Regions from separate parts of the Staphylococcus massiliensis genome, predicted to be linked through region 2. Evidence: predicted binding sites of a transcription regulator. Region 2 holds the regulator's gene; the other holds the start of a gene.

Region 1 (15,753 bases), 1.0 Mb from region 2:
GAAGCAATTCTAACGATTACACGCACTGAACTTGATGATGGCGATAAAATCGTTACTAGTGAAGCAACATTCGGCCAATATAAACGCAATGCGATTGTAGAAGGCGCTGAAGTTGTTGAAGTACCTTTAAAGGACGGTTACTTTGATTTAGATGGCATTTTAAATGAAATTGATGACAAAACAAAGATGGTTTGGATTTGTAATCCGAATAATCCAACAGGTACTTATGTAACGCATGAAGCGCTTGAAAACTTTATTTCACAAGTGCCTGATGACGTATTGGTAATGGTGGACGAAGCTTACTTTGAATTCGTTAACCAAGAAGATTATCCGAATACATTCGAACTACAAGACAAATATCAAAACGTCGTATTATTACGTACTTTCTCCAAAGCTTATGGTTTAGCTGGTTTACGTATCGGTTATGTCATTGCGGACGAATCTCACGTCAACAACTGGGATATAATTAGACCGCCATTTGATATTGGTGTCTTAACGCAAGTAGCAGCTCAAGCAGCACTTGAAGACCAAGATTATTTAAAAGATGTTACATCTAAAGTTGTTACTGAGCGTGAAAAATTCTATGAACTTGAAGCAAGTAAGCACTTCTATGATAGTGAAACAAACTTCATCTACGTTAAAACGGATCGACCTCACGATTTATATGAAGCACTATTAGAAGTAGGGGCAATTACGAGAGAATTCCCTGATGGCTTACGCATTTCAATTGGCTTCGAAGATCAAAATGATAAAGTTAGACGCGTATTAGAGTCATTTGAATTTTAAATGTTGTTTTAATAGCGTAAAACCCTGATAAAGAAGTGGTAGAAGAAATCATTGGTATTTCTCTACCGCTTTTTTAGTGTGATAATGATTGCGTGTGATTCATATACAAATTTGATATACTTGTGGTGCTACTATTAAAAGGGAGTTGTAATTCATGGCAAGAGAATCTATAGGTATAGATATGGATGAAGTGCTAGCTGATACGGTTGGCTCACTTTTAGAAGAGTTTAATAAAAAGACAGAATTAGGCGTTACGTTGGAAAGTCTTGAAGGCGATAAGTTACGCAATGTTATGCCTGAACATCAAGCTGTGATTAAGGATATACTTGCGAGTAACGGCTTTTTCAGACGCTTAAAAGTGATTCCTGATGCAGTTGAAGTTGTTAAGAAGTTAAATGAACATTACGATATTTATATCGTTACAGCAGCTATGGATGTGCCGACTTCATTTAGTGATAAATATGATTGGTTACGTGAACATTTCGCATTCCTAGACCCACAACATTTCGTATTCTGTGGACGTAAAAATGTCGCACTTACAGATTATTTGATTGACGATAATCCGAAACAACTACGTATTCATACAGGTAAACCACTTATGTTTACAGCACCACATAATGTAAACGAAACTGAGTTTACACGTTTAAATAACTGGAAAGAAGTCGAAGCTTACTTTCTAAACTAAAAAAAGACCCGATTTCACGCGTTTACCAGTCATTTGTCGTAATCTTAAACATACAGTTAAGATTTTGCGATCGTGACTTTGGTCGTGTGGAATCGGGTTTAATATGTTTTTTATCAATATCATTTATTTTATTGTAGTGTCAGGATTTCAATATGTTGCGGTAAGATTTCGATGTCTATAGGTGTTTCGTAAGCAATTTCGCCATCGACATCAACCTTCATAGTCGGTGATGTTTCAATTTGAATGTGCTTACCTTCAACATGTCCAATATTTTCACTAATTTCGTTCCAATTCATACTATCACGTAAGCTAAAAATATCTTTCATGATACTCACACTATAATCGTTAAAAATGAAAACATTTAACGTACCATCATCCGGCGTCATGTCGGTCATAGGAATTTTACCGCCACCGATAAAGCGGCCGTTAGCGATAAGAATCATAGATGTGTCGCCTTCTTCAGTATAGTCGTCTACTTTCATTTTATAATCAAAGTGTGTTGGATTCGCTAAAGTTTTAATCGTAGATCCAATATAACTTAATTTACCAAAGATATCCTTTGAACCATCTTGAACATTCTCAGCGTTTTGAACCATAAGCCCCATACCAGCGAAGTTGAGTGCATATTCACCGTTAACTTTCATAACATCATATGCTTTCTGAGTAGTTTGAGGTAATTGTTCACTTGCCTTTTTAAAGTTACCATCTAAATTAAGTGTTTTAGTAAAATCTTTAAATGTACCACCAGGTAATACGCCGATTGGTAAGTTTAATCCATTCTCACATACGCCATTTACAAGCTCATTGACTGTGCCATCTCCGCCTAAAATGAATAAAATATCAGCATCTTCGGCATACGTTTGTTCTTTTATCTTTTTACAATAGTCTTTAATTTGTCCTTTTTCTTCACTAAGTTGAACAGTTACGCGCTTACACATCTGACTTAAATATTGCGTTGCAGTACCAATACCTAGGTTGATATCATCTAAACCAGAATGTTCATGATAAAAAAGAATGCCATGTTCATAATTATGAGACATAAAATAACCTACTTTCTTAAAGGTAAATTTTGTATGTTCATTACATATTTTATACTTTATTTTGTCTCTTTGGCAAAGATAAATACGCTTGCTTATGTTTGTATCTATTTTATTTATAATACCTTTCTTTTTCTAAAAGACACTAATAATAGCATTTGAAAGATATATAATAAGAGCGTCGTTAAAAAGATGAAATAAATCGGTTCATATTTATTAAACGTCCATTCCCAAGCACTATTAACAGCGATACTCTCATAAGCGAATAAAGATGTACAAAGCATGATGAGGTGGCCTACGTTAATCCTGAAAATGGATAAATATCTTAATTGAAAACATGAAACCAGAAAATATAGTAATGTAACTATTATATATATGTACTTATAATGATATTCGTAAACGCAATACAACAAAATAAATGGTATTGGTAATATGTATAATAATAATAAAAATAGGGATATTGAAAATCTCATCATTTTTCCTCTTATGTAATGTGTATATTTAAAACTATAATGTTTTACAACTAAATTTACTTTTAAATTATAACATATCAAAGCTTTCGTTGAATCTGCATTATTGAAAATTTTATATCACTAATATTCTAAATTGTTTGTTAATTACTGGTATAATGCGTTTATTCATATTTAAAAAAGCGCACATGAATTTGTGCGCTTTGCATTGATTTATTATTAGTGAATACCTTTCATACTTCTCTTTATGATAGGTGTGATTAAGAAAATCACGATACCTATTAAAACAGCGAAACCACCGATAAAGCCAAAGTAATTGCGGTCTCCTAAAATAGGAATTAATTTCACGAGTTGTCCATTTAAAGCTTGTGCAGTTGCATTAGTAAGTAACCAAAGACTCATCATTTGCGCGTTAAATTTTAGAGGTGCTAATTTAACAGCAGAACTACTACCTGTTGGCGAAATCAATAACTCACCAATAACGCAAATCATGTATGAAAGAATAATCCAAAATACCGCGATTTTAGCGCTTCCTGTCATCATAATAACAACCATCATTAGTATAAATGAAGCACCTGCGAACATTAAACCGATTGCGAACTTCATTGGTAAGCTTGGTTCATACTTATCAAGCTTTTTCCATAAGAATGAAATAATAGGTGCGAATACTACGATAAAGAAAGGATTGATCGTTTGAAACCACGTCAATGGAAAATCAAACTCTAATCCGAATAAATTGAGCGATAAATCAGCGCTCTTTTTAGCAAACACGTTCAGTACGTTCGCACCTTGTTCTTGAATAGACCAGAAAATGACACCAACTACAAACAATGGTATGAATGCGTAAACACGTGATCGTTCAGTATCTGATACTTCTTTACTGCGAATCATGATCGTGAAGTATACGATTGGTAAAACTAAACCGAGCACTAATACGATATAACTAATTAAGTCGAACGTTAAGGTTTGTGTCATTAAACCTATGATAGCTGCAATAACGAGTGCTAATGTTGAGAAACCGAAAATCTTACCGTAGAGTTTCTTTTCTTTATGAGATAAAGGGTCTTCTGGTTTTAACCCAACTTGACCTAGCGTATTACGTGTGAATAGTAGGTAGATAACTAGAGCTAATCCCATACCAATTGCTGCAATTAAGAAACCGCCATGGAAGTTTTTAGTCTTCTCGAAATGCGTAAGTGCAATAGGTGCGATAAGGGCACCCATATTGACTGCCATATAAAATATAACGAAACCTGAGTCCATTCTTGAGTCGCCTTTAGGATATAAACGACCAACGATATTTGAAATGTTCGGTTTCATTAAACCTGATCCAATGATAATAAAGAACATCGAAATGCATAATGCGACAAGGCCGCCTATCGGTAAACTTAAGAATATGTGGCCGATTATAATTAATACGCCACCTAGGAAAGTTGCTGACCTTGTACCTAAAATTCTATCTGCAATCCATCCCCCAAGAATAGACGTCATGAAAATTAACGACCCGTAGATTGATAGAATCGACTGAGCGGTCGTTTGTTCGAGTCCTAGCCCACCATCTTCTATCGCATAATACATATAGAAGATGAGTAGTGCACGCATGCCGTAGTAACTGAATCTCTCCCAAAATTCAACTGAAAAAAGTATCCCTAAACCGCTTGGATGTCCAAAGAATCCGGTCTGAGGGATTTCGGTCGGTGCACCACGATTATTGTTATTTCTCATTTTAAAAGACACCTTTCTTTTTCCCTTAATATATAATTTCGTCGATATTTAAAATCATACGTCTTTATTTGCTAAATTACAACAAAATTTAGAAAATCAACAATATTAGAAATGTTAATTTCTGTTTTAATTTATTTGTTATTAATCAATAAAATCAATGTATTATGCATAAAAAAGAAGCAAAACAACCGTCATGATGACGATTATTTTGCTTTTATAAAAGTTACGTAATTTTTTATGTTTTCGATTATTTCACGCCAGCCATTAATTTTTTAATGAATGGACTAAATAATAAGAGCACGACACCTATGCTAATGGCAATAATGCCTGAATATAAGAAGTAGTCACCTTGGCTAATCGTTGTATAAACTTTAACCATTTGCGCGTTTAAGCCTTGAGCCATTGCGTTAGATAAGAACCAAATACTCATCATTTGTGCTGTAAATGCTTCAGGTGCTAATTTCGTAGTTGTCGATAACCCAATAGGTGAGATGCATAATTCTCCTAAAGTAACGAGTAATAAACTCAAGAAAATCCACATTGGATGAATTAAAGTTACTTCGCCACTTAAAGGAATAACCATTATGATGTATGAAATACCACCTAAAACTGTACCAATAGCGAACTTAACTACAGTAGAAGGGTTAAATTTACCTAACTTGACCCACATTAAAGAAAATAGTGGGGCACAGATAATGATTACTAATGGGTTAATTGATTGGAACCATGAAGCTGGAATATTAAAATCAATGGCGCCACCAGTTAATTTAGACATGCTAAGTTGTGTTTTAGTATCTGCAAATTGAGCAATGATTGTTGAACCTTGTTCTTGAATCATCCAGAATGCTACAGATGCTACGAATAAAGGTATATAAGCAAGTACGCGTTTTCGCTCGTGAGATTTCGTTTTATGGCTTGAAATAATACGTGCAATGTAAATGAAAGGAATAACAACGCCTAAAATAGACACAATATTCGCAAAACTTTCAAGAGAAAGTTTGTTCATGACTGCTAATAATACAGTTACAGCGATAATAGCAATTACTGCGACACTTATAATTTTAATGAATTTAGATCTTTCATCTTTTGATAATGGGTCAGGGACTTCAACACCTGCTAAGCCTAAGTGCTTTTTATTAGTGAAGAAGTAAATCACAAGACCTATAAACATACCAATTGCTGCTACAGCAAAGCCGGCATGGAATCCTACGTTTACTTGTAACCAACCAATTAATAAAGGTGATAAGAACGCACCCATGTTAATAGACATGTAAAAGATTGTGAATGCTGAATCTAATCTTGGATCGTTCTTTTCATAAAGTAAACCAACTGTTGATGAAATATTTGGTTTGAGTAATCCGGTACCAATAATTAAGAACAATAATGCTAGTAATAATAATGTGAAATTATTCGGTAATGACAGTAGAATATGACCAATCATGATCAATATACCACCATAGAATAACGCGTGGCGTGTGCCTGTTATTCTATCGGCTATCCAACCACCAATAATACCACTCATGTAAACAAGGGCACCGTAGATAGACACGATTTGTAGTGCTAGACCTTGCTCAATGCCAAATCCACCTTTAGCAACCGAATAGTATATGTAATATGCCAGGATGGCTTTCATGCCATAGTAACTAAATCGTTCCCAAAACTCTGTGAAAAAGAGTGTTCCTAATCCTTTAGGATGCCCAAAGAATCCTGAACGCGGTGTGCTTTCGATAATTTCTTCTTTAGTGTAATGTGTGTTTCCCATAACTTCACCTCTCGATATCTCTGAATTTTATTTTATACGTTACAATTTGATTTAACAAGAAGTTTTTTGAAAATTTTTAATATTTAACTCGACATAAAGAAAAGGAGTTAAGATATTGTGAACTTAACTCCTTAACAATTTGTTGCTTATAAATAATTTATACAAATCTAACGATTATCGATCTTTTCAGGATATAAATCGTGATTCATTAAGCGATGTTCGGCCATCTTTTCGTATTTCGTTCCAGGCTTACCATAGTTCGTATAAGGGTCAATTGAAATACCGCCACGTGGCGTGAATTTGCCCCATACTTCTATATAGTGAGGATCCATTAAATCGATTAAGTCATTCATAATAATATTCATACAATCTTCATGGAAATCCCCATGATTTCTGAAGCTAAATAAATAAAGTTTCAGTGACTTAGATTCTACCATCTTAATATTAGGGATGTATGAAATATAAATGGTAGCAAAGTCTGGTTGTCCTGTGATAGGACATAGTGATGTAAATTCAGGACAATTAAATTTTACAAAGTAATCACGGTTTGGATGTTTATTATCAAATGACTCTAATAATTTTGGATCATAATCGAAATGATACGTATTGTTTTTGTTACCGAGCAATGTTAGATCGTCTAATTCGTGCTTTTCTCTACTCATGTAAACACTCCTTTAATAGTTATGAAATGCGACTTCTTCTCGCTTTTTGGAACATGTAATAACTTGCTCCTAGAATAATGACATAACCTGCAATTGCGAATGGGTCAGGTGTTTCATTAAATAAGAAGAAACCGAATACTGCTGTGAATATGATAGATGCGTATGTGAATATTGAAATGTCTTTTGCTGGCGCATAACTATAAGCAACGGTAATCCCGATCTGACCAACGGCAGCTGAAAGACCTGCACCTATTAATAATAAAATTTGTTTCGTAGTCATTGGTTCATACGTAAATATAACGAATGGAATTAATGCTATGACTGAAAAGAAAGAGAAGTAAAATACGATTGTATAAGGTTTCTCTTTAGCACTTAGTGCACGTACACAAGTATAAGCACTTGCTGCGAAAATTCCTGAAAGTAAGCCACCAATAGCTGGAATCACTGATGATGAAAATTCTGGCTTAACGATGAGTAACATCCCTAATATTGCAATAATCATAGCGATCCATTGGTATTTTCTTACCTTTTCATGGAGGAAAATTAAACTTAATAAAATCGTCCAAAATGGGTTAAGTTTCATAAGAATATCTGCGTCACTAAGTACCATATGATCAATGGCGTAAATGTTTAATAAAACGCCTAGTAATCCTAATGTTGAGCGAGAAAACAATAGTGGTTGACTTGAAAGTTTACCAAAAAATGGTTGTTTGTATTTAAGAATAAAAAACAAGGGTATAAACATAGCCACTAGGTTTCTTGCTAAAGATTTCTGAAAGACAGGTAAATCACCAGATAATCTAAAAAATACAGCCATAAAACTAAATCCGATAGCTGAAATTAAGATTGCGATAATACCTTTTAATTTTGAATTCAAACCAAAATCGCCTCAATTCTAAATTTTAACGTATCTATATTAGCATATTTGTATTTAATTTCCTATACAGTTGAAATTAATTTAAGAATAGGCTATTCTATAAATAGAACATATGTTCGATAAGCGAACAGTGATGTTTTATCGTGTTGAAGTATCGTGAAAATTTTACGTATAAAAGTGTGTTCTAAAGAAGTTTTAAATTCTGTCATAAATTCTTAGTGAGTGGATGTAGATGCAATTTCATCGCTTAATATGACAAAAGGTGACATTTTTCACTAGGTGTTTGTCTTTAAATCTAATTATGAGTTATGTATAATGAACACATAATATAGTATGAGTGATTGAAATCAAACACAATATATTGTGGTTTGGAATAAAACAAATATAGATTGGAATCACATCATTATAGTTGATTTACACCCGTTTTATTATGTTTTCAAACAAAAACTCAAACAATTTACTTCTTATTTAACAATTTTCATATACTATATGTAGTCGTGTTCGAACATACATAATTAGAATGTTAAGAAAGCAGGTGGCGATATGAAAGTTGTGTATTTTTCATTCACAGGCAATGTTAGAAGATTTATTAAGCGTACTGAAATCGAAGATACGTTCGAGATAACATCTGATAACATGCATACAAAATTAGATGAAGCTTTTATATTAGTCACGGGTACAATCGGCTTTGGGGAGGTTCCAGAACCGGTACAACAATTTTTAGACATCAATCATGCCAATCTATCAGCTGTAGCAGCGAGTGGCAATAGAAATTGGGGACAGAATTTTGCGAAAGCAGGCCGTGTTGTTGCGGATAAATATCATGTACCCTTACTTATGAAATTTGAGTTACAAGGCAATAAGCAGGACGTTATAGAATTTAAGGATAAGGTGGGCAATTTTTGATGAAGACGATGGAACAAAAAACATATAACCATATTGAACTAAATAATGAAGTTACTAAGCGTAAAGAGAATGGCTTCTTCAACCTTGAGAAGGACCAAGAAGCTTTAGAGAATTACCTGGAAGAAATTAAAGATCATACAATCTATTTTGACGATGCGATTGAGCGCTTACATTACTTAGTAGATCAGGATTTTTATTTCGATGTGTTTGAAAAGTACAGTGAAGCGGACTTAAGAGAAATTACAGATTTTGCTCAGAATTTACCTTTTACTTTTGCGAGTTACATGTCAGCAAGTAAATTCTTTAAAGATTATGCTTTAAAAACGAATGATAAAACTCAATACTTAGAGGATTATAAAGAACACGTTGTCATCGTTTCTTTATATTTAGCTGATGGTCATAAAGCGACAGCTAAGCAATTTATCCAAGCGATGATTGAACAACGTTATCAACCTGCAACACCTACATTCTTAAATGCAGGTCGTGCACGTCGTGGCGAACTTGTTTCATGTTTCTTACTTGAAGTAGACGATAGCTTAAATTCTATTAACTTTATCGACTCTACAGCTAAACAATTAAGTAAAATTGGCGGCGGTGTTGCAATCAACTTATCTAAATTACGTGCTAGAGGTGAGGCGATTAAAGGCATTAAAGGTGTAGCTAAAGGTGTGCTACCAGTAGCTAAATCCTTAGAAGGTGGCTTTAGTTATGCCGATCAACTTGGTCAACGTCCAGGTGCTGGTGCGGTTTATCTCAATATCTTCCATTATGATGTTGAAGAGTTCTTAGATACAAAAAAGGTAAACGCAGATGAAGATTTACGTCTATCTACAATTTCAACAGGATTAATTGTACCTTCTAAATTCTTTGATCTTGCGAAAGAAGGTAAGGACTTCTATATGTTCGCACCACACACTGTTGAACGTGAATATGGTGTAACACTAGATGATATTAATATTGATGATTACTACGATAAACTTGTTGAGAATCCTAATATCATGAAAAAAGCAAAAGATGCTCGTGAGATGTTAAACATTATTGCTCAAACGCAATTACAATCTGGTTATCCTTACCTTATGTTCAAGGATAATGCGAATAAAGTACATGCTAACTCTAATATTGGTCAAATCAAAATGAGTAATTTATGTACAGAAATCTTCCAATTACAAGAAACTTCAATTATAAATGATTACGGTATTGAAGATGAAATTAAACGAGATATTTCTTGTAACCTTGGTTCTATGAACATCGTGAATGTTATGGAATCAGGCAAGTTTAGAGATTCAGTTCATACTGGTATGGATGCATTAACTTTTGTAAGTGATGAAGCAAATATTCAAAACGCACCTGGCGTTAAAAAGGCTAACAGTGAACTTCACTCAGTAGGTTTAGGTGTTATGAACCTTCATGGTTATTTAGCGAAAAACCATATTAATTATGAATCTGAAGAAGCGAAAGACTTCGCGAATACGTTCTTCATGATGATGAACTATTATTCAATCGAACGTTCTATGCAAATTGCAAAAGACCGTCAAGAAAAATATGTAGGCTTTGAAGATTCAGATTACGCAAGCGGTGAGTATTTCAATCGTTATACTGAAAATGATTTTTCACCAAAATATGATAAAGTTAAAGCTTTATTCGAAGGTTTAGATATTCCAACTACAGAAGATTGGAAAGCACTAGCAGAAAAAGTTAAAGAACATGGCTTATACCATGCTTATCGTTTAGCAATTGCGCCGACACAAAGTATTTCATATGTTCAAAATGCTACAAGCTCAGTGATGCCAATTGTAGACCAGATTGAACGTCGTACTTACGGCAATGCTGAAACATTTTATCCAATGCCATTCTTATCACCTCAAACGATGTGGTATTACAAGTCAGCATTCAATACTGACCAAATGAAATTAATTGATTTAATCGCAACAATTCAAACGCACGTTGACCAAGGTATCTCAACGATTCTTTACGTGAATTCTGAGATTTCTACACGTGAATTATCACGTTTATATGTATATGCACACTACAAAGGGTTAAAATCTCTTTACTATACACGTAACAAATTATTAAGCGTAGATGAATGTACAAGTTGTGCCATTTAAATAGATAGAAATAGTAACATCCATTTTGAAAATGGGTGTTCTATTTTAGCGATAAATGATCGTAATATATTAAACAAACGTTATATCAGTCTTTTAATTAAGAATGAATTGAAGTGCCTAACGAAATAGAAATTTAAATGAATGGAGAATTAAAATGATTGCTGTCAATTGGAATACACAAGAAGATATGACGAATATGTTCTGGAGACAAAATATCTCACAAATGTGGGTTGAAACAGAATTCAAAGTATCAAAAGACATTGCGAGCTGGAAAACTTTAACAGATGATGAACAGAATGCTTTTAAAAAAGCTTTAGCAGGATTAACAGGTTTAGATACGCATCAAGCAGATGATGGCATGCCTTTAATTATGATGCATACGAAAGATTTACGTAAAAAAGCAGTGTATTCATTTATGGCTATGATGGAACAAATTCATGCGAAAAGTTATTCTCATATCTTCACGACTTTACTTCCATCTAGTGAGACTAATGAATTACTTGATAAATGGGTTTTAGAAGAGCCTCATTTAAAATATAAATCAGATAAAATCGTTTCAAACTACCATAAATTATGGTGTAAAGATGCCTCCATCTATGATCAATATATGGCACGTGTCTCAAGTGTATTTTTAGAAACATTTTTATTCTATTCTGGTTTCTACTATCCACTATACTTAGCTGGACAAGGTAGAATGACGACTTCAGGTGAAATCATCAGAAAGATTCTTTTAGATGAATCTATTCACGGTGTATTCACTGGTTTAGATGCTCAAAGTCTACGTAATGAATTATCAGAGAGCGAAAAACAAAAAGCTGATCAACAAATGTATAAATTATTAGATGAACTATATAAAAACGAAGTGAGTTATACAAAAGGACTTTATGACGCTATTGGTTTAACTGAAGATGTTTTAAATTATGTACGTTATAACGGTAATAAAGCTTTATCAAACCTAGGTTTTGAACCTTACTTTGAAGAACGTGAATTCAACCCAATTATTGAAAATGCGCTAGATACGTCTACTAAAAACCATGACTTCTTCTCAGTAAAAGGTGATGGCTATACGCTAGCGTTAAATGTTGAAGCGTTACAAGATGAAGACTTTAACTTTGATGATAAATAAAACTTACATTGTTGCTTGTAAGAGTTAGTATAATTAGGAGTTATTCTAATTGTGCTAACTCTTTTTTTTATTAAATTTGGCTTAACTTAGCGGTAGTGCTTTTAAAAAAAGAGATATAAAAATTTAAGCGATGAAATCGTAATTAATGAAATGTATTACGTATTAAATTTAAATCATATTAAAGTATTTAACACTTTAAATAATAATAAAAAGAATTTTACATTCATTTAATAGTAATATTTGTAATATTATAGTAACATTCGTAATGTAAAAGAAATCAAAGGAGTGTAATTATGAAAAAATCAAATTTATTTGTTTCGTCACTTTTAGCATCAACAGTTTTATTTACAGGGGTATCAGGGACTATGGAAGCAGCGGAAGATCATCAAGCTACAAATGAAGACCAAGCACATACACAAACACAAGCATCTCAAGGTCAACGTCCATATGGCGGTGTTGTTCCTAAAGGTATGACTGAAGCTCAGTACCAAGAATTAGAAAACAATGTACCTCATTATGGTCATGAAACAGCTGAATCATTCTCTCATGCAGTAGATAGAGAAACGCAACGTATCGCAGATGAATATAAAGTTACAATTTACGCACCTAATAAAACATACAAACCCCAAATTAGACCTTGGTATGCATACAAAGGTCATACAAGCTATGATTCTAGCTTTATCGTTGAGTCGACATTCGTTAATGCAGTTAAGCACAACAATGTGACGCTAAACGGTTACAAAATCAATATGGTTACGCCTAAAGAATCAGAACCTATGGCTATTAAAAATGTTGCAGATACACAAATTACAAACTTCGATGACGCAGGTATGCCACACATCGCAAACTTCGATGTTAAGAAAGGTCAAATTAGTAAACAAGATATCATTAAAGCTTATGGTCAACCAGCTCAAGTAAAAGAAGGTGAAAACAACCAATTCAGTATGACTTACAACATTGATGACGCGATTATTAGTTTCAACTTCGATGCGAATGGTTACGTTCAAAAAGGTCACTTAGGTATTTAATCACAAAACTCAATAAGATATGAGCATTGCAGGTTAGACGAATGTCTAGCCTGCTTTTTTATTAACAAAATCTTAACAAAAGTTAAATAAAGTATTGATTTATGTGAGGAAAGTGATAAAATTTAATTGAAATTGATTATCATTTGCAAAATACATCACATTGAAAGAGGATTCTATTATGAAATTACTAATGAATGGTTGGCTTTTGTGCATCGTGTTAATCATTTGTTCGGTGACATCACTCTTTGTTGGCGTTCATCAGCTGGATGTCACACACATCCCATCATGGTCGCATGAAGAGTGGAATATTTTATATGCAAGTCGCATTCCCAGAACGATGAGTATCATCATTTGTGGAAGTAGCTTAGCTTTAGCAGGTTTAATCATGCAACAAATGCTTCAAAATAAATTTGTTAGTCCGACTACTGCAGGCACAATGGAGTGGGCGAAGTTTGGTATTTTAATTTCATTAATATTAATTCCTACTTCAAGCAGGCTATTGAAGCTTATTTTAGCGATATGTTTCAGTTTGTTAGGTACTTTTCTATTTGTAAGGTTAGTTGAATTGATTAAGTTTAAAGATGTGATCTTTGTGCCGCTCTTAGGCATCATGATGGGCGCTGTTGTGTCGAGTTTTACAAATTTCTTTGCATTGCGTACCAATGCGGTTCAAAGTTTAGGTAACTGGATGCATGGTAACTTTGCAATTATAACGAGTGGCAGATATGAAGTACTCTATCTAAGTATTCCAATTTTAGTTTTAACTTACATATTTGCGAACCAATTTACGATTGCTGGTATGGGTAAAGATTTTAGCCAAAATCTCGGTCTTAATTATCAATTTATTATTAATCTAGGGCTTTTCTTTACGTCGATTATCACGGCACTCGTTGTGGTAACGGTTGGAACTTTACCTTTCTTAGGATTGATTGTTCCGAATATTGTTTCTATTTTCAAAGGGGACCATTTAAAAGCAGCGCTGCCACATACAGCAATGTTAGGTGCTATATTTGTGCTGATTTCTGATGTGATCGGTCGTCTTGTCGTGTATCCATACGAAGTGAATATTGGTCTCACGATAGGTGTATTTGGAACGGTGATATTTATTATGTTATTGATTCGAGGTCGACGTCATGAAACTACTTGAGAAAAAGAAAAAACTGATACTGCTTGTTGCGGTCACACTTATAATCAGCATTGCTTACTTATTTATAGGACTCGATTTCGAAATATTTGAATACCAATTTTCAAGTCGAGTACGGAAGCTTGTCTTAATGTTATTTGTAGGTGCTGCAATCGCCACTTCGGTAACGATTTTTCAAGCCATAACCGTTAACCGATTATTAACACCGTCTATTATGGGACTTGATGCAGTTTACATATTTATTAAGGTTCTTCTGATTTTTGTATTCGGTGTGCAATCATTTTGGAATACGAATATTTACGCGAATTTTATCATTACTGTATTTGTCATGATGTTATTTGCGCTCATATTATTTCAAGTTATCTTCAAGACATTTCAATTCTCAGTTTATATGATCTTATTGATGGGCGTTGTTATGGGAACTTTCTTTAAAAGTATAACGGGCTTTATTGAATTATTGATTAATCCCGAGGACTTTTTGCAAATACAAAGTGCAATGTTCGCAAGTTTCGATGCTTCCAATTCAAAGCTGGTATTACTTTCGGCAATCATTTTGATTATGATCATACTATCTATCGTACGCTTATTACCGACTTTAGACGTCTTACTGCTTGGTAAAGCCCATGCGATAAACTTAGGTATACGTTATGAAGTATTCACACGACTCTTGATGATACTTGTCGCAATCCTTGTATCCATATCTACCGCACTCGTTGGTCCAATCACATTTCTTGGACTCATGACGATTAATATTGCGCATGAATTTATGAAAACGTATGAACATAAATATCTTTTACCTGTCACGATTTGTTTGAGTTGGATTGTTTTGATACTCGCGCAATTTGGCGTTGAACAGTTGTTTGAAGCGACAAATGAAGTGAGTATTCTCATCAATTTAGTAGGCGGCAGTTATTTTATCTACATTCTAGTTAAAAGGAGACACTTAGCATGATTGAAGTAAGAGGCGTTGACGTCCATATAAGAGACACTAAGATTTTAGAAGATGTAAATGTTGATATTGAAAAAGGAAAGCTTACTTCAATTATTGGTCCTAATGGTGCCGGTAAGAGTACATTCTTATCACTCATTAGTCGACTTATTGAACTCGAAAGTGGTTCAGTTCATATTGATGGCGATGCGCTTTTCAAAGTGCCGACAAACGAACTTGCCAAAAGGCTTTCAATTTTAAAGCAAGCGAATCATACAGAACTGAACATTACGGTTGAGCAGCTTGTTCAATTTGGGCGTTTCCCTTATTCAAAAGGCTATTTGAAGGACGATGATCATCAAGAGGTTGACCGTGCTCTAAATCTGTTACATCTTGATGAAATTCGTCATCGAAATATCAAAACATTATCAGGCGGGCAAAAGCAACGGGCGTACATCGCAATGACGATAGCTCAGAATACGGATTATATCTTGCTTGATGAACCGTTGAAC
Region 2 (15,753 bases):
CTGAAGCTAAAAAAGTGATTGACTTCTTACAAGATGAAATGGGTGCTACTAATATCCGTTTCCCTGAAACTTCAGGTATCGGCGTTAAACCAGTATCTAAAGAAGGTTCAGAACGTTTAATCAGAGCAGCAATTGAATATGCGCTTGAAAATAACCGCAAATCAGTTACTTTAGTTCATAAAGGTAACATCATGAAATTCACTGAAGGTGCTTTTAAACAATGGGGTTACGATTTAGCAGAACGTGAATTTGGTGATAAAGTATTTACTTGGCAACAATACGATAAGATCGTAGAAGAAGAAGGTAAAGACAAAGCGAACGAAGCTCAAGATAAAGCTGTAGAAGAAGGTAAAATCATTATCAAAGACTCTATCGCTGATATCTTCTTACAACAAATCTTAACTCGCCCAGCTGAGTACGATGTAGCTGCTACAATGAACTTAAATGGTGACTACATTTCAGATGCATTAGCTGCACAAGTTGGCGGTATTGGTATCGCACCAGGTGCTAATATTAACTATGAAACTGGTCACGCTATCTTTGAAGCAACACATGGTACTGCACCTAAATATACTGGCATGGACAAAGTTAACCCATCATCAGTATTATTAAGTGGTACATTAATGTTAGAACACTTAGGTTGGCAAGAAGCTTCTGACTTAATCACTGCTTCAATTGAAAAAACAATCGCTTCTAAAGTTGTAACTTACGACTTCGCTCGTTTAATGGAAGGTGCAACTGAAGTTAAAACATCTGAATTCGCTGATGAATTAATCAAAAACCTATAATATAACGCTTTACGAAATGCGTAAATGCGACAAGGACACTTGAACTTAAAGCTAGAAGTTTGAGTGTCCTTTTTTGAGGCAATGTAAACTTTATAAATGAAATTACAATTTCTTAAATCATATATTCACATCGAAATCGTTTAAGTAACAGAGTATTTTGTATATAATATGAATTAAATATTAAGGTTTTGTAAAGTTACTTAATTCCATGTTATTTTTTATATGTTTTACGTTATAATTAAGGCAAACATACATAGGAGGTATTGTTCATGTCCCAGAAGGTACTTGTAGTTGATGATGAACAGTCAATCGTAACATTATTAAAATACAATTTAGAACAAGCAGGCTATCATGTTGAAATTGCGAATGATGGTGAAGAAGCGCTCGAAAAAGCAAATGATACTAAACCTGACTTAATTGTGCTTGATGTCATGTTACCCAAAAAGGACGGTATAGAAGTTTGTAAAACGATTCGCTCTGAGAAAAATCAAGTGCCTATACTGATGCTTACTGCAAAGGACGATGAATTTGATCGTGTACTTGGCTTAGAACTTGGTGCAGACGATTATATGACTAAGCCATTTTCTCCTAGGGAAGTTGTCGCTCGTGTAAAAGCCATTTTAAGACGTGCGAGTCAAGTTGAAAGCGTTAAATCAACTGACGAAGACGAAGATATTTTAATTGGTAATATTAAAATTAGACCTGACTTTTTCGAAGTTTATCGCAATGATGAATTACTCGAACTTACACCTAAAGAGTTCGAATTATTATTATACTTAGTTGAACGTCGTGGTCGTGTGATTACGCGTGAACACATGTTAAATTCAGTTTGGAACTATGAATTCGCTGGAGATTCAAGAATTGTAGATGTACATATCAGTCATTTACGCGATAAACTTGAAGAAAATCCAAAGCAACCTAAAATTATTAAAACGGTAAGAGGCTTAGGATATAAACTGGAGCGTCCTAAAGTTAATGATTAAGTTTTATCATAAATTACTGTTGATACTTACAACGATTATAGTTGTAAGTTTTCTTTTATTAGGATTCATTGTTCACAATACGATTTTTTCGATTGTGACAGAACATCAAACTGACAATTATAAAAAAGTCGCGAAAAATGTGTTAGAAAAGTATCAAGAACATGACTTTAAAGATATACGAACAGTAGCTGATCATTACAATGCGGATATCTTAATTGAAGATGGTAAGCAACAATACGATTACCATAGTCTTGATTCTAAAATAATGAAAGATAAGAAAGAAGCAATCCTTAATGATCTAACACGTTCTGAAGATCATTATTATCTCGATAGCGTAGAAGGTGAAATACTCTACGGGTATGAGTCACATGGGATTAAGGTCATCGGTAGTTATCAAGCAACCATGATTAAAGAACTACAAATCGACTTTTGGAAATACTTATTTATTATTTTCTTAATCGTGATGGTAGCTTTATTACTCGCTGCTCAGTATATTAACCGCAGTTACATCCGTCCTATTAATGAAGTGACGTATGCGACGAAACTTCTAGCAAAAGGAAATTATAGAGTACGCGTGCCTGAAAGTAGTGTTGTTGAAACAAGAGATTTATTTGTGACGACGAATGTACTTGCGCGAAAACTTGCACGTTTAAATAGCGATCAAAAGATACAGACAAACCGTCTCGAAACAACTTTACAAAACGTACCAAGTGCGATTCTCATGATTGATAACAAAGGTGAAATCGTAATCGCGAACCAGACATACTACGAAATTTTCTATCAAAATGAAAATATTCAACACCAACGTTATACGGGTTTACTTGATAATAATATCAAGCGCGTGATCTTCGAGGCTTTTAAAACGGAGCAACCGATTTATGAACAAATCGAGCTGTATGTAAATAAAATTCATCAACGTTTCTATGATATGGCTTGTGTGCCCATCTTATCTAAGAATCGTAAGAAGTTACAAGGTATGGTTGTGGTGTTCCACGATATTACGAAGCTTCAAAAACTTGAAAAGATGCGTCGTGAGTTCGTAGCTAACGTGTCACATGAGTTACGTACACCTATCACGTCAATTAAAGGGTTTGCGGAAACGTTGCAAGATGGGGCGAAGCATGATGAAGCATCTTTAGATATGTTCTTATCGATTATGTTAAAAGAATCGAACCGTATTCAATCATTAGTCGATGACTTACTCGATTTATCTAAAATCGAACAAAATTCTTCTATTAAAAAGACACGAATTAATTTAAGTCAGGTGGCCGCATCAGCGAAGAAAGTTATCGAACCGCTCGCAAATCGTAAAGACATTACGTTAATTACTGAAATCGAGCCTGATGTATACACGAATGCTGATGAAAACAAAATTTCACAAGTTATCGTAAACTTAATGACGAATGCGGTCAATTATTCACCAGAAGATCGCAAGGTAACGCTTCGCATTAAAGATTTACAAGACCAACAAATCATTGAAGTCGAAGATGAAGGTATCGGTATCGGCGAAGAAGAAAAACCGAGAATCTTTGAGCGCTTCTACCGTGTAGATAAAGCACGAAGCCGTGATTCTGGTGGTACTGGACTTGGTTTATCCATCACGAAGCATATCGTCGAAGCCTTTAACGGTACCATTGAAGTAGAAAGCGAAGTAGACAAAGGGTCACTCTTTAGAGTTACGTTTTATGAATGATTTACGTTGAAATAGAAATTTAAATAGCACAAATTAACTAGGGCTGAGATACAAACGTGTCTCAGTCCTTTTTCTTTTTGAAAAGGCTTCTAAAACAAAGGGGTGGTTACGTTTAGCAACCGCCACGGCATTGAATCAATCGTCCAACCTTAATAACTTCAAGCATTTAACGCCAAATAAGTGATTTCTATACGGTAATAAAAATAGATATGATAAAATGAAAGAAACATTGTCTGGAGGTCAAAAGTTTTGAAGAAATTAGTATTAATCGATGGTAATAGCTTAAGTTTTAGAGCGTTCTACGCCTTACCACTACTAACAAATAAGTCAGGTATTCATACGAACGCAACGTATGGATTTACGATGCTTTTAGAAAAAATATTAAGAGATGAACAACCTACTCATTTTCTCGTAGCTTTTGATGCAGGAAAAACGACATTCCGTCACAAGGAATTCAAGGATTATAAAGGCGGTCGTCAGAAGACACCACCTGAATTAAGCGAGCAATTCCCGTACATTCGTAAGTTAATCGATACGTATCAAATCAAACGCTATGAGCTTGAGAATTATGAAGCGGATGACATTATCGGTACGTTGAGTAAACAAGCTGATCAGGAAGGCTTTAAAACAATCATCATTACAGGTGACCGCGATTTAACGCAACTCGCTTCTGAACATACTACGATTTACTATACGAAAAAGGGTGTAACAGATGTTGACCACTACACACCAGACTTCATTAGTGAAAAATATAACGGTTTAACGCCGCATCAAATTATTGATATGAAAGGTTTAATGGGTGACACTTCAGATAATATTCCAGGTGTGCCAGGTGTTGGTGAGAAGACAGCGATTAAATTACTTAACCAATATGAAACGGTTGAAGGTGTTTATGACAACATCGATAACGTTTCTGGTAAAAAGATGAAGGAAAAGTTAATCGATCATAAAGATGATGCCTTAATGAGTAAATCACTCGCGACGATTAACGTTGATAGCCCGATTGAAGTTAAACTTGATGAAACGAAGTTACCTGATTCAATTAAAGAAGACGACAAGATTAAATTGTTTAAAGAGCTTGAATTTAAACAATTACTCAACCAAATGTCAGATGAAGACGTGTCCGAAGAAGTGACTGAAGTTGAAATCGACGTCTCAAACGATTTAAGTCAAATTGACTTTAAGCACCTTGATCAAGCGACGATTCACTTCGAACTCGACGGCTTCAATTATTTAAAGGATGACATCCTCAAGTTTGGTATTTCAGACGGCGAACATTTCGTTGTGGTAGACGCTGATCAGGTTCAGAATCATGAAGATTTAAAAACTTTCTTAGCTTCTCATAAAACGAAGAAAGTTGTATTTGATGCGAAGAAAACGTATGTGGCGAGCCACCGTTTAAATCTTGAAATCGCGTACATCACGTTCGACCTCATGCTTGCGAGTTACATTCTAGACCCGTCGCACACGATTGAGGACGTTCAATCCGTGGTATCTCAGTTCAATATCGGTTATGTGAAATCTCAAGAAGCGATTTATGGTAAAGGTAAGAAACGCCAGGTTCCTGAAAGCAACGTGCTTGATGATTATGTGGCCACTATTTTAAAAGCCACGCACGACCTCGAACCTGAATTAACGAAGAAACTTGAAGCTTATAAGCAATTAGAACTGTTAAAAGAGCTTGAATTACCGCTTGCGAAAATTTTAAGTGAGATGGAAGAAATAGGTATCTACACGGATGTAAATGAACTTAAAACAATGGAGAAAGAACTTCAAGAAAAACTAGACGTTCTCATTGAGCGTATTCATGAAGCTGCTGGTGAAGACTTTAATATTAATTCACCTAAGCAACTTGGAGTTATCTTATTTGAAAAGCTTGAACTACCAGTTATTAAGAAGACTAAAACAGGTTATTCAACAGCAGTAGACGTACTGGAACAATTACAAGGTAAACATAAGATCATTGATGATATTCTAGAATATCGTCAGCTTGCGAAACTACAATCGACATATGTTGAAGGCTTACAGAAAGTGATTGCTGAAGATAATCGCATTCACACACGCTTCAATCAAACGTTAGCGCAAACAGGTCGTTTATCGTCTATTGATCCTAACTTACAAAATATCCCAATTCGTTTAGAAGAAGGGCGTAAAATCCGTAAAGCGTTCAAATCAACCGATAAGGATTATGTGATCTTTGCGGCCGATTATTCTCAAATCGAGTTACGCGTACTTGCGCATATCACTGGTGATGAAACTTTATCTAAAGCCTTTATTGAAAGCGAGGACATTCATACGACGACTGCGATGAAGGTATTTGATGTGAAAGCAGATGACGTAACATCAAATATGCGTCGACAAGCTAAAGCAGTTAACTTTGGGATTGTTTACGGTATAAGTGATTATGGTTTAAGCCAAAGTCTTGGTATTCCGCGTAAACAAGCAAAAGCATTTATTGATGAATATCTTGGTCATTTTCCAGGGGTAAAACAATATATGGATGACATCATACAAGATGCGAAACAAGATGGATTCGTTGAGACATTGTATAACAGACGTCGCTATATTCCAGATATCACGAGCCGTAATTTCAATCGTCGTAGTTTCGCTGAGCGTACTGCGATGAACACACCTATCCAAGGTAGTGCAGCTGATATTATTAAACTTGCGATGGTTCATTTTAAAGAAGCGGTCAAAGACACAGACTTTAATGCGAAATTGCTTTTACAAGTGCACGATGAGCTGATCTTTGAGGTGCCTAAAGATGAGATTGAAGCGTTTAGCCGCTTTGTAAAAGACATCATGGAAAATGCGATCGACTTAGATGTACCATTACAAGTCGATGCGAATTATGGACCTACATGGTACGATGCTAAATAGAAAGAAGGACGACTATGCCAGAATTACCAGAAGTTGAACATGTCAAAAAAGGCATTACACCTTTTGCGGAAGGTCAAACAATTATAGATATTTATTACTCTGTACAAGTATTTCAAGGAAAGAAAGAGGGTCGTCAGACGATCATCAAGGGAAATACTTTAGAGGACTTTTCAAAATATGCGATATCTTATACAATTGAAAAAATTGAAAGACGTAGCAAATATATTCTATTTCATTTGAGAAAAGATTCGAATAAGCGTATAATTGTAGGCCACTTAGGTATGGCAGGTGGATTCTTTATTGTTAACAACATTGAGGACATTCCGGTTGAGAACTACCGTAAACATTGGCATGTGGCATTTAAACTTGATAATGATATGTTGCTTGTGTTCTCTGATATTAGACGATTCGGGGAGTTACGTAACATTGGGACGTATGACGGATATCCGTCGCTTAAGGAAATCGCGCCGGAACCGTTTGATGATTCGGCATATGCACACTTTATGCATAAGTTAAATCAAAAATCTGTTCAATCTAAACCGATTAAGCAGGTGATTCTCGATCATCGTGTTATATCGGGTTGTGGCAATATCTATGCATGTGAAGCGTTATTTAATGCGAAGCTGCATCCTGCTACTAAAGTTAAGCAATTATCTGATGATGATAAAATGTGCGTCTTTCAAGAAATTGTTGATGTGCTTAAATTAGGTATAAAATACGGTGGCACGAGTGTGACGAACTATCGTCATGCAGACGGTAATGAAGGTACGATGCAAGATCGCCTTCAAGTTTATAAAAAGCACACGTGTCCGGTTTGTAGAACATCAATTCGTAGAGAAATTATTGGCAAGCGTAATACGCACTATTGTCCAAACTGCCAAAATTAGAGGAAAGAGGGAAACTATGCCAAAGGTTATAGGGTTAACAGGAGGTATTGCGACAGGTAAATCTACAGTCGCTGAGTTACTTGAAATACATGGGTTTAAAATTGTAGATGCTGACATTGCTTCACGTAAAGCCGTTGAGAAGGGTAGTAAAGGCCTTGAGCAAGTCCGTGAAGTGTTTGGTGATGAAGCTATTAATGATCAAGGAGAAATGGACCGTCAATATGTAGGTAACATTGTGTTTACGGATGACGCGAAACGCCTGCAACTTAATCAAATTATTCATCCAATTGTTCGTGAAATTATGGATGATGAAAAGGATGCTTTACTTGAGCAAGGTCACGATGTTGTGATGGATATTCCGTTACTCTTTGAAAATGGCTTAGAAGACACAGTCGATGAAACGTGGCTTGTATACGCTTCTGAAAGTATTCAAGTTGACCGTTTAATGCAGCGTAACGATCTTTCGATGGAAGATGCGAAAGCACGTGTGTATAGTCAAATTTCAATTGATAAGAAGAGCCGTATGGCGGACGTTGTGATTGAAAACTTAGGTTCATTACTTGAACTGAAACAAAACTTAGAAGCTGTGTTGAAGGTAAAAGGCTATTTAGAAGAACAAAATGAAACTGAATAATTTATTTAAAACTGGGATGAATGTCATCTCAGTTTTTTTATAGGATTATAAAGGGCTTTTCAAGGGAGGGTGACGGTGATTAACAGTATAAAATTACAAGATAATTAACGGTTTTAATCATTTAAAGCATTAATATATCAATACTTTCAATTTAATTCATAAATTATTAGGAAAACGGTTTCAATTTCTCATAATTGTGCTATACTTTTGATTATAAAGTATAACACAATTTCGAGGGGTGCTTTTTGAAAATGGCAACAAATATTGCAATTAATGGATTAGGAAGAATCGGAAGAATGGTATTACGTATTGCTATGAATAGCGATGACTTAAATGTGGTAGCAATCAACGCGAGCTATCCACCAGAAACAATCGCACACTTAGTTAAATACGATACTACTCACGGATTATACGAAAAAGATGTTAAAGTAAAAGGTGACAACATTGAAATCGATGGTCAAGAGATTAAATTAACTTCTGATCGTAATCCTGAAAACTTACCATGGGAATCATTAAATGTTGATATTGTAATTGAAGCAACAGGTGCTTTCAACCATGGTGATAAAGCAAGTGCACACGTTAAAGCTGGTGCGAAAAAAGTATTATTAACTGCGCCATCTAAAGGCGGCGACGTTCAAACGATCGTTAAAGGTGTTAACGACAAAGACTTAGACGTTGAAAAATATGACGTATTCAGTAACGCTTCATGTACAACAAACTGCTTAGCGCCAGTAGCTAAAATCTTAAATGACGAATTCGGTATCGAAAATGGTCTTATGACTACAGTTCACGCGATTACAAACGATCAAAAGAACTTAGACAATCCTCATAAAGACTTACGTCGTGCGAGAGCTTGTAATGAAAGTATCATTCCAACTTCAACAGGTGCTGCTAAAGCATTAGCATTAGTATTACCGGAAGTTGAAGGTAAATTACACGGTATGGCTTTACGTGTACCAACTAAAAACGTATCTCTCGTTGACTTAGTGGTTGACCTTAAGAAAGATGTAACTGTTGAAGAAGTTAATAAAGCATTCGAAAACAGTGAATATAAAGGTGTAGTTGACATCACTGAAGAACCTTTAGTATCAGTTGATTTCAATACAAACCCACATTCAAGTATTGTTGATGCTCAATCTACAATCGTTATGGGCGACAATAAAGTTAAAGTATTAGCTTGGTACGACAACGAATGGGGTTATTCAAACCGCGTTGTAGAAGTTGCTGAGTTAATTGCAAATTCTTTAAAATAATCTGAAACTAAGATAAAATCTTAATATGGATATTGCAATCAACCTTAGGTGCATTAGTGCCTAAGGTTGTTTTTTTTATGCCTTTTTTGAAAATGGGGGCTAACGGCGGGGCTGTAGTGTGGGTGAATTGGGTTTAGTTAGTTAGTGGTACGGGGGCGTTATACGATTGTTTGAAATTCTTTAGTGTAACTCATATGTTGCTCCGCAGTTTGTGAAGGTCTGTTTGACAAGGCGCCCATGTTACATTGTTTGAGTTGATCTTTGTAACAAGGCGTCCATATTACATTGTTTGATCGTGTCTTTGTAACAAGGCGCCCTTATTACATTGTTTGATTAAGTTTTTGTAACAAGGCGCCCATGTTACATTGTTTGAGTAAGTCTATGTAACAAGGCGCCCATGTTACATTGTTTAAGTCGGTCTTTGTATCAAGGCGTCCATGTTAAATTGTTTGATTGAGTCTATGTAACAAGGCGCCCATGTTACATTGTTTAATTGAGTTTTTGTAACAAGGCGCCCATATTACATTGTTTGATTGAGTCTTTGTAACAAGGCGTCCATGTTACATTGTTTGAGTTGATCTTTGTAACAAGGCGCCCATGTTACATTGTTTGAGTTGATCTTTGTAACAAGGCGTCCATGTTACATTGTTTGAGTTGATCTTTGTAACAAGGCGTCCATGTTACATTGTTTGAGTTGATCTTTGTAACAAGGCGCCCATATTACATTGTTTGATTAAGTCTTTGTAACAAGGAGAATTTTCGCCATCGAAAATTTTTTCATTATTTGAATCGTTGGTTTAATTATTGATTATGATTTCTATATGATAGCGTTGCCGTTATGCGATTGTTTAAAATTTCTATCGCGTAACGGTCTCCTTATGCGATTGTTTAAAATTTCTATCGCGTAACGGCCTCCTTATGCGATTGTTTGAAATTTCTATCGCGTAACAGCCTCGTTATGCGATTGTTTTATTTTTCTTTCGCGTAACGGCCTCCTTATGCGATTGTTTAAAATTTCTTTCGCGTAACGGCCTCGTTATGCGATTGTTTTGAAAATCTTTCGCGTAACGGCCTCCTTATGCGATTGTTTGAAATTTCTTTCGCATAACTGACCCAATACAAGACTATTTAAAATCATATTTTCCTTAAAAGTCTCAAACAAGAAACGTTCGTCTGTTTAGACGAACGTTAACCCGCTTCCTTCTTAACTTTTCAGAAGTATCATCTAAAGGGCTTTTCAAGGAGGGGACACGTCCTTTCTTTTGTGAAAGCGTGATTTATAGTATAATAAAGAGAAATTAAATGGATGAAAGGTGAGAATGGATGAAATGCCCCAAATGTAATGCTACTCAATCTCGCGTGGTAGATTCTCGTCACGCGGATGAAATGAATGCAATAAGAAGACGTCGCGAGTGTGAAACTTGTGGTACACGTTTTACTACATTTGAACATATTGAAGTGAGTCCATTAATTGTAGTGAAGAAAGACGGTACGAGAGAGCAATTCAACCGCGATAAGATTTTGAATGGGCTGGTCCGTTCATGTGAGAAAAGACCCGTACAATTTCAAAAATTAGAGGAAATTACGAATAAAGTAGAATGGCAATTGCGAGAAGATGGTCATTCAGAAATATCTTCACGTGAGATTGGTGAGTACGTGATGGATTTATTGATGCACGTTGACCAAGTATCCTACGTGCGCTTTGCGTCAGTTTATCGAGAATTTAAAGATGTCGATCAATTATTACAATCCATGCAAGGTATTTTAAAAGATAATAAACGGAGTGAGTAAGTATGTCGATGTCGTCTTATGATTTTAGCCTAAGACCTCAAGATGGTTTTAGTGTAGTACAAGACTTTCACTTTTCACATATGCAGCAAAATGTACTAAATAGACTCTTTACGCCGTTAATCGGGCCTAAAGCAGTAGGTATCTATATTTATTTAAGTCAATTTGGCGAAATGATGGAAGCGGTACCGTTAACGCATTATACGATTATGAATGAATTAAAAGTTAATTTGATGAAATTTAGAGCCGCGATGGATGCGTTAGAGGGCATTGGGCTTATTAAATCCTTTGTGCAACATAATCAAGATGCGTCACATTTTATTTATCAACTATTGCCTTTACCTACACCACATCAATTCTTCCAAGATCCAATGTTATCTGTGTATTTATATCAAGCTGTAGAGAAGAAGCGTTACCAACAATTGAAGGCGTATTTTACGAAGCCAAACGAAGACTTAAGTGCTTTTCAAGAGATAACGAAGAAGTTCACGGATGTCTTTGAAATACCTAAGGACGCGCTTAGCTTGGACGCGACGAACGTTCAAGGGGAGCAGAAGTATCAAGGTGTCGACTTATCAGAGCTTAAATTTAACTTTGAGACGTTATATGATTTATTGCAACATCACTATGTGAGTAAGGAAATTGTGTCGAAGGATATTAAGGCGCTCATCATACAACTCGCGACGCTATACGGATTGAATGAGTCGTCGATGAAATCTATCATTCTAAAATCTTTAACGAGTAATCAACGCATTTCGACTGAGTCGCTGCGTAAATATGCGCGTTCGTATTATCTGATGGAGCATGAAAAAGAATTGCCTGAATTAAAACAGCAATCGTATGAGCGCGAGGATTCTAAAACGCGTGAACAGGCGACTTCATCTGAAGATGGAATGGCAGCTTGGTTTGAATTGTTGGATGAGACGAGTCCAATTGATATGTTAGCATCGTGGTCAGAATCTGAACCAACCATACGTCAAAAGAAACTCATAGAAGATTTGATTGAACGTGAGAAATTACCATTCGGCGTTATTAATATCTTGCTACAATATGTCATGCTTAAAAATGATTACACGATTAATCGTTCTTATGTAGAAGAAATTGCGTCAAGCTGGAAGAAAAAGGGCTTACAAAATGCTGAACAAGCCTATGAACACTCTAAGAACATTCAAGAAAGCCAACAAAAGCGAAAAGCTTCTAAAGCGAAATCATCTCAGAAACAAATTGTTTCTAAAGAGAAAACGCCTAAATGGCTTCAAAATAAGAAATCGAATGCATCTAAACCTGCTAAAGGTAAGAAAACATTGTCAGCTGAAGAAGAAGCGGAACTTGAGAAGAAACGACAGGCCTTTTACAAAAGGTTACAAGAAAATTGGGGGGAGGATGACGTATAATGAAATCTTTCGGAAGTATTATGGGAAACCAAGATAAGTTACAAGCGCGCATTGACAAAATCAAACGCGATGTGCTAAATGATCCTGATGTTAAGGCGTTCTTAGATGCGCATCAATCAGAATTGACGACACATATGATTGATCAAGATTTGAATATTCTGCAGGAGTATAAAGACCAGCAAAAACATTACACAGACAATCATAAGTTCGAAGATTGTCCGAATTTCGTTAAAGGTCACGTACCGAGCCTGTACATCGAGAATGGTCGTATTAAGATCAAATATACGCCGTGCCCATGTAAAATTAAGCACGATGAAGAGAAAGCATTTAAGAATTTGATTACGTCATACCACATGCATCATGATACGTTAAATGCGAACTTGAAAGACATTCATTTAGATGACCATCAACGTATTGAAATTGCGCAGGAAGCTGAGAAAGTGTGTAATGCAATAACGGAAGGTCGTTCTGTAAAAGGTTTTTATATCTATGGGCCTTTTGGCACAGGGAAATCGTTCATCATTGGTGCCATGGCTAATCAATTACGTACTAAAAAAGTGCCGTCAACGGTTGTCTACTTGCCTGAATTTATCCGTGCGTTGAAATCTGGTATTAAGGATGGGTCGTTTGAAGATAAATTAAAATTTGTTCGAGAGGCTAACGTGTTGATGTTAGATGACATTGGTGCTGAAGAAGTGACACCATGGGTTCGTGATGAAATTATTGGACCAGTATTACATTATAGAATGGTGAATGAATTACCGACGTTCTTTACATCTAACTTTGATTTAGACGAGCTTGAACATCACCTTTCAATTACCCGTGGAGGCGCGGAAGCTACGAAGGCTGCACGTATCTTGGAGCGTATTAAAACATTAGCAACGCCATTTTATTTAGATGGTGAAAATTATAGAAACAATTGAAATTTGAGATAAGTGTTGTATAATAGACTTAAATTCAAAGGAAAAATCTCGAGGATACGATAGATGAATCACTGTATGTACAGAGAATTATGCATATGTTGAGAGCATGAGATACATATTTATTTGTTACTCCCTCTTTGTTGGTGTTTGTAATGAACACCCGGCTCAAGACCGTTATCTTAAGTAGAGTTACTTTTAAGTGCGCATGCATTTATGAGTCAATTAGGGTGGTAACGCGATTTAGACCTCGTCCCTTTATGGGATGGGGTCTTTTTTGCGTTTTTTAAAATAAAAGGAGGCAATATCATGGATCAAATTAAAGTAAAATTTCCAGATGGTAATGTGAAGGAATTTGAACACGGTACAACTACTGAAGATATCGCGCAATCTATTAGTCCTGGATTACGTAAAAAAGCAGTTGCCGGTAAATATAATGGGCAAATGGTTGATTTAACACGTCCACTTGAAGAAGATGGAGAACTTGAAATAATTACGCCTGGTAGTGAAGAGGCGTTAGAAGTATTACGTCACTCAACAGCACACTTAATGGCGCAAGCGTTAAAACGTTTATATGGCGATGTTAAGTTTGGTGTTGGTCCTGTTATCGAAGAGGGCTTCTACTATGACTTTGATATGGACACTCGTATTTCAAGTGAAGATTTTGACAAGATTGAAAAGACAATGAAGAAAATTGTCGACGAAAATCATAAAATTGAACGTAAAGTTGTATCACGTGACGAAGCTAAAGATTTCTTTAGCGATGATCCATACAAGCTTGAATTAATTGATGCGATTCCTGAAGATGAGAACGTGACACTTTATTCTCAAGGTGAATTTACTGACCTTTGTCGCGGTGTACACGTACCTTCAACTTCTAAAATTAAGGAATTTAAATTATTATCAACAGCTGGTGCTTATTGGAGAGGCGATAGTAACAATAAAATGCTTCAACGTATTTATGGTACAGCCTTCTTCGATAAGAAAGCATTAAAAGAGCATTTAAAAGTTTTAGAAGAGCGTAAAGAACGTGACCACCGTCGTATTGGTAAAGACTTAGAGCTTTTCACAAATAATCAATTAGTTGGTGCTGGGTTACCATTATGGTTACCAAATGGTGCAACAATTCGTCGTGAAATCGAACGCTATATTGTTGATAAAGAGGTTGCGCTTGGTTATGACCACGTGTATACACCAGTTATGGCGAACGTTGATTTATACAAAACGTCAGGTCACTGGGATCACTATCAAGATGATATGTTCCCGACAATGAAATTAGATGAATCTGAAGAAATGGTAATGCGTCCGATGAACTGTCCACACCACATGATGATTTATGCGAACAAGCCGCATTCTTATCGTGAATTACCAATCCGTATTGCGGAACTTGGTACAATGCATCGTTATGAAGCAAGTGGTGCTGTTTCAGGTTTACAACGTGTTCGAGGTATGACTTTAAATGATGCACATATCTTCGTGCGTCCAGATCAAATTAAAGAAGAGTTCAAACGCGTTGTTGAAATGATTATTGAGGTTTACAAAGATTTCGGATTTGAAGATTACCGTTTCCGTTTAAGTTATCGTGACCCTGAGGATAAAGATAAATACTTCGATGACGATGACATGTGGTTAAAAGCAGAAGGCATGTTAAAAGAAGCGGTTGATGAGTTAGGCTTAGAATATGAAGAAGCAATTGGCGAAGCGGCATTCTATGGTCCTAAGCTTGATGTTCAGGTTAAAACTGCGATGGGTAAAGAAGAAACGTTATCTACAGCACAACTAGACTTCTTATTACCACAAAAGTTTGATTTAACATACATCGGTAGTGATGGTGAACATCACCGTCCAGTCGTTATTCACCGTGGTGTCGTATCAACTATGGAACGTTTCGTTGCTTTCTTAACTGAAGAAACTAAAGGTGCATTCCCAACATGGTTAGCGCCTAAACAAGTCGAAATTATTCCAGTAAATGTAGACTTACACTATGATTATGCAAGACTTTTACAAGATGAGTTAAAATCTCAAGGCGTACGTGTATCAATCGACGACCGTAATGAGAAAATGGGTTATAAAATCCGTGAAGCGCAAATGAAGAAAATCCCTTACCAAATTGTTATTGGTGACAAAGAGGTTGAAAATAAAGAAGTTAACGTGCGTAAATACGGTTCACAAGATCAAGAAACTGTTGAACGCGATACATTTATCTGGGATTTAGTTGACGAAATTCGTCTGAAAAAGTAATGAAAGCTTGAAAATATACACATTATAATGTATAGTTATCGTTAATTAAATATTTAAAGAAGTTAGAGGTCGCAACTTTAATCAGTAGTACTTCAGAAGTTTGATGAAACATATGTTGAAAGTACGAAAGGTAACGTTGCCGAAACAAAGCGTATTCATCGTACGTTTTGTTGGGCCAATTGCCGAAAGGAATTGGACTGTCACAACATGTGATGTGCTACCTATATAAATGACAAAAGGTTGCATTTCAAAATGCAGCCTTTTATTTTTGCCTCTCAACTGAAGAAAGGAT

What was found. Region 2 encodes NrdR, which represses ribonucleotide reductase genes. Its sites were predicted from a motif close to AACACNATATATNGTGTT; they were not measured.
Region 1: a site for NrdR is predicted at 8,355-8,372, ahead of nrdI (class Ib ribonucleoside-diphosphate reductase assembly flavoprotein NrdI). Genes of this name have one in related genera too.

Annotation. Positions count from the first base shown of each region.
Region 1 is NZ_CP171119.1:68,196-83,948, reverse strand. It holds gene hisC (histidinol-phosphate transaminase) at 1-786, shown strand, start outside; gene ACF3N8_RS00340 (5'-3'-deoxyribonucleotidase) at 941-1,471, shown strand; gene ACF3N8_RS00335 (diacylglycerol kinase family protein) at 1,600-2,511, opposite strand; gene ACF3N8_RS00330 (peptide MFS transporter) at 3,198-4,703, opposite strand; gene ACF3N8_RS00325 (peptide MFS transporter) at 4,951-6,465, opposite strand; gene queF (preQ(1) synthase) at 6,633-7,127, opposite strand; gene ACF3N8_RS00315 (DMT family transporter) at 7,147-8,004, opposite strand; gene nrdI (class Ib ribonucleoside-diphosphate reductase assembly flavoprotein NrdI) at 8,548-8,910, shown strand; gene nrdE (class 1b ribonucleoside-diphosphate reductase subunit alpha) at 8,910-11,015, shown strand; gene nrdF (class 1b ribonucleoside-diphosphate reductase subunit beta) at 11,170-12,141, shown strand; gene ACF3N8_RS00295 (hypothetical protein) at 12,435-13,169, shown strand; gene ACF3N8_RS00290 (ABC transporter permease) at 13,348-14,316, shown strand; gene ACF3N8_RS00285 (iron chelate uptake ABC transporter family permease subunit) at 14,303-15,265, shown strand; gene ACF3N8_RS00280 (ABC transporter ATP-binding protein) at 15,262-15,753, shown strand, end outside.
Region 2 is NZ_CP171119.1:1,458,020-1,473,772, forward strand. It holds gene icd (NADP-dependent isocitrate dehydrogenase) at 1-788, shown strand, start outside; gene ACF3N8_RS07105 (response regulator transcription factor) at 1,058-1,771, shown strand; gene pnpS (two-component system histidine kinase PnpS) at 1,764-3,464, shown strand; gene polA (DNA polymerase I) at 3,714-6,344, shown strand; gene mutM (bifunctional DNA-formamidopyrimidine glycosylase/DNA-(apurinic or apyrimidinic site) lyase) at 6,359-7,231, shown strand; gene coaE (dephospho-CoA kinase) at 7,248-7,865, shown strand; gene ACF3N8_RS07130 (glyceraldehyde-3-phosphate dehydrogenase) at 8,117-9,118, shown strand; gene nrdR (transcriptional regulator NrdR) at 10,442-10,909, shown strand; gene ACF3N8_RS07140 (replication initiation and membrane attachment family protein) at 10,912-12,300, shown strand; gene dnaI (primosomal protein DnaI) at 12,300-13,223, shown strand; gene thrS (threonine--tRNA ligase) at 13,530-15,461, shown strand; lysine riboswitch at 15,517-15,689, shown strand.